One region of the Bombilactobacillus sp. ESL1097 genome, then DNA from elsewhere that is predicted to be linked to it. Evidence: a T-box and tRNA genes for the amino acid it is inferred to sense, from the RefSeq annotation. Region 1 holds a T-box; the other holds one or more tRNA genes.
What was found. The T-box of region 1 lies ahead of leuS (leucine--tRNA ligase). A T-box ahead of a tRNA ligase gene usually reads a tRNA of that ligase, here a tRNA-Leu.
Positions count from the first base shown of each region.

Region 2: it encodes a tRNA-Leu, which carries the amino acid that the T-box ahead of leuS (leucine--tRNA ligase) is inferred to sense. The anticodon was not compared.

Region 1 is NZ_JBYLUB010000002.1:596,006-599,200, forward strand. Features, by position in the region: gene AC3B6D_RS06835 (glucosaminidase domain-containing protein) at 1-972, shown strand, start outside; T-box leader at 1,015-1,222, shown strand; gene leuS (leucine--tRNA ligase) at 1,259-3,195, shown strand, end outside.
Region 2 is NZ_JBYLUB010000002.1:442,256-445,450, forward strand. Features, by position in the region: gene AC3B6D_RS06085 (glycosyltransferase family 4 protein) at 1-65, shown strand, start outside; gene nadE (NAD(+) synthase) at 93-911, shown strand; gene AC3B6D_RS06095 (hypothetical protein) at 924-1,352, shown strand; tRNA gene AC3B6D_RS06100 (tRNA-Leu) at 1,499-1,584, shown strand; gene AC3B6D_RS06105 (cold-shock protein) at 1,992-2,192, shown strand; gene AC3B6D_RS06110 (glycoside hydrolase family 73 protein) at 2,284-2,925, shown strand; gene AC3B6D_RS06115 (xanthine phosphoribosyltransferase) at 2,991-3,195, shown strand, end outside.

The DNA.
Region 1 (3,195 bases):
AATGATGCTGATAACTTAGAAAATGTGGTCACATCGTCCGGATATGGGGATCAAACATTTTTAAATTATTTGGGTTTATCGGCGCAAAAGTTAGCCAATAATAATGATCTTTATGCTTCAGTTATGTTAGCCCAAGCACTCTTAGAAAGCGGTTGGGGAACAAGTACTTTAGCCCAGGCACCTAATTATAACTTGTTTGGCGTTAAAGGCAGTTTTCAAGGATCAGCGGTTAATATGGCCACGCAAGAAGATGATGGCAGTGGTAATTTGTACGGTATTCAAGCTAATTTTCGCAAGTATCCCTCCTATCGTGAGTCCTTAGAAGACTACGTTCGTTTACTGCGCGATAATGGCATGTATTCTGGAGCTTGGCGTAGTAAAACTAGTTCCTATAAAGATGCTACTAGCTTTTTAACGGGGCGTTATGCCACGGATACATCATATGCCGATAAATTGAACAGTTTGATTGAAAAGTATAATCTAACGCGGTTTGATCAACCAGTTGATGCTACTAAACCAAGTGTCAATGACATTGTAGTCAATAATGTTAGTTTAGTCACAAATGATGTGAACCATAATTCTACAAGGAATACTTATCAAAATCAACAAGCCCCGGTAATTGTGAGAAATAAATTTCAAAATCCAGCAGCTGATGCTTCAGCTACTAGCGAAACACAAACGCCGGCTTTACCGGTTATTGTTAATAATTCCCTGAATGAATTAATTAATACCAACAAGGAAATATTGCAAGCTCCTAGTACTAAACCAAGCAATCGGCCTAAGGATGCAAAAAATGAAACTGATTTTTCACGGACAATTCCTAGTGGAGATCATGCTGATCCAGCTGCTGTTATTAAAAAAGCACCAGTTGTGCAGGCTAAAGCAGTTTCTAATACTAAGTCAACCCAAGCTACTGATAATTCAATTCAAGTTTCGCCACAGGAAGCTGCAACTGAAAATTCGTCAGACTAGTTGCAATTAGCGTGATTTTTATTTATAATATGCGTCAGATTAGTTTTTACCAAAGGAATAGTAATTGAAAAATTGATTATCAGAGAGTGGAAGGTTAGTGTGATTTCACAGATATTTTTTAATGAACTCATCTTTGGAGTTTGATTACTGAACTAATAGTAAGTAGTCACGGGGTATCGTTAAATACTTGAGAGTTATATAGTTAATATATAAAACTTAGGTGGTACCGCGGGTAAATTTCGTCCTATTGCAAGAGCAATGGGACTTTTTTTGTAGGAGGGTAATTATGGGTTATAATCACAACGTTATTGAAAAAAAATGGCAAGCCTATTGGGCCGAACATAAGACGTTTAAAACAACAGAAGATCCAAATAAGAAAAACTTTTACGCGTTAGACATGTTTCCTTATCCATCCGGTAAAGGATTACATGTTGGGCATCCAGAAGGATATACCGCGACCGATATTATTGCCCGGATGAAGCGGATGCAAGGCTATAATGTCTTACATCCCATGGGGTGGGATGCATTTGGCTTACCCGCTGAACAATATGCGCTGAAAACTGGACATAATCCCATTGATTTTACGCAACAAAATATTGATACATTTAAGCGGCAGATTAATTCGCTAGGTTTTTCTTACGATTGGGAGCGCGAAATTAATACTACTGATCCCAATTATTATAAATGGACACAGTGGATCTTTGAACAATTGTATAAACGAGGGTTAGCTTATGAAGCCAAAGTTCCTGTTAATTGGAGTCCGGATTTAGGTACAGTAGTCGCTAATGAGGAGATTGTCAACGGCAAAACTGAACGTGGTGGTTTTCCAGTTTACCGTAAGCCAATGCGACAATGGATGCTCAAAATTACGGCTTATGCGGATCGTTTATTGGATGATTTAGATTTAATCGATTGGCCCGAAAATATTAAGGAAATGCAGCGCAATTGGATTGGCCGGTCAGTCGGTGCTGAAGTTAAGTTTGAGATTGCCGATCATGATTTAACATTTAATGTCTTTACGACACGGCCAGATACGTTATTTGGCGCTACTTATGTAGTCATGGCTCCAGAGCATGAACTAGTGGATCAAATTACTACCCCACAACAAAAAGCACAAGTTCAACAATATCAGGAAACAACTGCTAAAAAGAGTGATCTGGATCGGACCGATTTAAATACTGAAAAAACAGGTGCTTTCACAGGCGCTTACGCTATTAATCCGATTAATGGCGATCGGTTACCAATTTGGATCTCTGATTATGTCTTGGCTAGCTACGGGACGGGTGCTATCATGGCTGTTCCAGCACATGATGACCGAGATTTCGAATTTGCTAAAATGTTTGACTTACCAATTAAAGCAGTCATTGCGGGTGGTGATGTCAGTGATCATGCTTATACAGGTGATGGTGAACATATTAATTCGGAGTTTTTAAATGGTTTAAATAAACAGCAGGCAATTGATAAGGTTTTGGCGTGGTTAGAAGATCATCAGGTTGGCCAAAAGAAAGTTAATTACCGCTTGCGAGATTGGGTCTTTTCACGGCAACGTTACTGGGGTGAACCCATTCCAATTATTCATTGGGAAGATGGAACCACGAGTTTAGTTCCTGAAGATGAATTACCATTACGTTTGCCAGCAGAACATGATATTAAACCTTCAGGTACGATTGAAAGTCCGTTGGCTAACTTGACTGACTGGGTCAATGTGGTTGATAAAAATGGCCGCAAAGGTCGGCGGGAAACCAATACAATGCCACAATGGGCTGGTAGTTCTTGGTATTTCTTGCGTTATGTAGATCCACATAATGATGAAGCAATCGCTGATTATGAAAAATTAAAACAGTGGATGCCCGTTGATTTATACGTCGGTGGAGCCGAACATGCTGTGCTGCATTTACTGTATGCAAGATTTTGGCATAAGTTCTTATACGATTTAGGTGTTGTACCGACACCAGAACCGTTCCAAAAATTATTTAATCAAGGAATGATTTTGGGTAATAATCACGAAAAAATGTCGAAGTCCAAAGGCAACGTTATTAATCCTGATGATGTTGTCGATGAATATGGTGCTGATACGTTACGTCTTTACGAAATGTTTATGGGACCGTTAGATGCTTCCATTTCTTGGAGTGAAGATGGCTTAGCTGGTTCTTATCGTTTCTTAGAGCGGGTTTGGCGCTTATATATTAATGCAGATGATGACAACACTTTGCGGACTGATTT
Region 2 (3,195 bases), 150 kb from region 1:
CCAATTTTTCTAACGAACGTTTGGCTCAAACAATCAGTGAAATTTATCAAACTGTGTTAAAGTAATTGTATTTGAGAAATGAGGTTTTAAGATTGCGTCCATTACAAAAAGAAATTATTGCTTTTGAAAAAGTTGCGCCCCAGATTGATCCCGAACAAGAAGTACAGCGGAGTGTGGACTTTTTAAAGCATTTTTTACAAAAAAATCAATTAAAAACATTAGTGTTAGGAATTTCTGGTGGTCAAGATTCGACTTTAACAGGTCGCTTGGCCCAGTTAGCTGTTAGTGAATTACGAGCAGAACAACCCCAATCTAGTTACCAATTTATTGCCGTTCGTTTGCCTTATGGGCAACAAGCTGATGAATCAGATGCTTTACAGGCTTTAGACTTTATTCAACCGGACAAGACTTATCGGGTGGATATTAAGCCAGCGGTAGATGCAGTCGTGGCTAGTATCACACCTAATGGCTTAACCATTAGTGATTTTAATAAAGGCAATATTAAAGCGCGTCAACGCATGATTGTACAGTATGCGATTGCTGGTGAAACTAAGGGCGTTGTAGTGGGAACCGATCACGCCGCGGAAAATATTACGGGTTTTTATACTAAATACGGTGATGGTGCCGCCGATGTTACGCCTTTATTTAGGTTAAATAAGCGCCAAGGCCGTCAATTATTGCAATACTTGCAAGCCCCGGCCAATTTATATACTAAAACCCCGACGGCTGATTTAGAGGATGGTCGGCCAGGCTTAGCTGATGAAGTTGCTTTGGGGGTAACGTATCAAGAGATTGATGATTATTTGGAAGGCAAAGAAGTCACAGCATCAGCAGCCCAAAAGATTGAAAATTGGTATTTGAAGACTGCTCATAAGCGGCAGTTGCCGTATACAGTTTTTGATCAATTTTAAGGAGGCAAAGACATGGTTAATAAAGCACAACAGCGGGCAATCAAGTACGCACAAATATTAAATGATGTTTTACAACGGACGCAGGAAATTCAAGAAGAGTTGAATCCTAAGTTTCAAGAAATTAAAACGGCTTTGCAAAAAAACGAATTAGAGCAAATGCAATCCGCTCATTACTTGGCAATTCAGGGTGATTTTCAGCATGGGACTGATGAATATGCTCAATTAACCCAACAATTAGCCGATTTAAGAGCTCCAGCACGTTTTATGGGCATTCATATGAATTTAGTTCAAGCCTATCAAGCTTATGTTCAAGCTTGCCAGCAAATGATTGATAGTATGAAAGATAATCGTACGGTGGACTTGGATCAATTTCAGCAGTCTGAACAAGATCAAGACCAAGCAACGGCTGAGATTGCTAAGTGTTTACAGCGCTTAGGTTAAAATTTTTTGTTCCAGCTCCCAATTGGAGTTAGATGCCAGTTGCCTCATAAAAATAAAAGATTTGTGTTAATTGATGCTAATTTATTTTTGCCGCAGTTGCTTGCAAAATTTGCCCATTCATATTATGATGAATGAGTATTGTTTTTGCGGGCATGGCGGAATTGGCAGACGCGCAAGACTAAGGATCTTGTGGAGAATTATCTCCGTGGAAGTTCGAGTCTTCTTACCCGCATCTTAATTAAAGTAGCTACGGCTACTTTTTTTGTTGTCATATATGAAAATGATTGAACAAAAATCGCTTAATACTTAATTTTTGGCGAATATTTAAACAAGTGGCACTACGACAATTTGGATAAGAATATTATTCACTTTACTAGATTTTTTAATTTTTTGATTGCTGGTTTCTTAATGTGAAGAAGTGGTTCTTGTTAGGCTCTAGGAGCGCAAAGAGCTGTTTAAAGTGTGCTTTCCATATTAAAATAAATTTAATAAATTTAGCAAAACTTGATTGATTATCTTTTGTGAGCATGTTAATATAAAGACGTGTTTTTGAATGGTTATGGTTCGATGGTTCATGTGTAACTAACTTCCATATCGGCCACAAAGAAATGCAAAAAGTGTTTTGAGGAGGATGTTCACATGGAACATGGAACAGTAAAATGGTTTAACGCTGAAAAAGGTTATGGTTTTATTACTCGCGAAGATGGTAGTGATGTATTCGTACATTTCTCCGCTATCAACGGTGAAGGCTATAAGACTCTTGAAGAAGGTCAATCAGTTACTTTCGATATCGAAGAAAGTGATCGTGGACCACAAGCAGTTAACGTTAACAAAGACTAAGCTTAAACTCTTAGTGCTGACCAGCCCACGGGCTGGTTTTTTTTTACATAAATCTTGGGTGCATGTTATCATAATTATGAGAAAGATATCGGTGAAAAATTTGGCAAAAAGGCGTAGCCGGGCAACTCAGCAAAATAATTTTGCGAATGGCTTGGTGGCAATTTTAATCTTAGGTTGTGGATTTGTTTTAGCGGTCATAATGATTAATCATTGGCGACAAGAAGTTGTGAACTCGCAGCCGAATATTCAAGTACAGAATCAATTTCGGCAAAAACAGCAATTTATTAAAAAGTTAGCACCAGCGGCTGTGAAATACGGGCAACAGTATCATGTATTACCAAGTGTGACGTTGGCCCAAGCTATTTTGGAAAGTAATTGGGGGCAAAGTAGTTTGGCTAGTGATTATCATAATTTGTTTGGCGTGAAAGATGACAATCCCCAGGAGTCGCAAGAATTGCAAACTCAAGAGTACCAAAATGGACAGTGGGTCACGGTGACCGCCCGTTTTAAGGTTTATACTAATTTTGAAGCATCCATTGCCGATCATGATGCATTGTTGGCAAACGGTACTACTTGGAATAAGCAGCAATACCAGCACGTACTAGCGGCTGACAACTATGTCGAGGCGGCACAAAGTTTGCAAAAAGATGGTTATGCTACAGATCCAGATTATGCTAAAAAACTAATCAAAATTATTCAGACTTATAATTTAGATGAATATGATACCAAATAAATTAAAGTATTTCACTAATGCAGTGATAATGGTAATCTTAAAGTAAAGCTTAGGGAGGCACCACAATGCGTGAACTAGAAGAACGAATCAAGCAGGATGGTCGAGTTTTAGGCCGAGATGTGCTCAAAGTTGACAGTTTCTTAAATCATCAAATTGATCCGCTGTTAATGCAAAAAATGGGTCAGGCTTTTTATCAGCATTTTCAAAAATTGCCGATTACCAAAATTTTAACTGTTGAATCTTCGGGAATTGCGCCCGCCGTTTTAACGG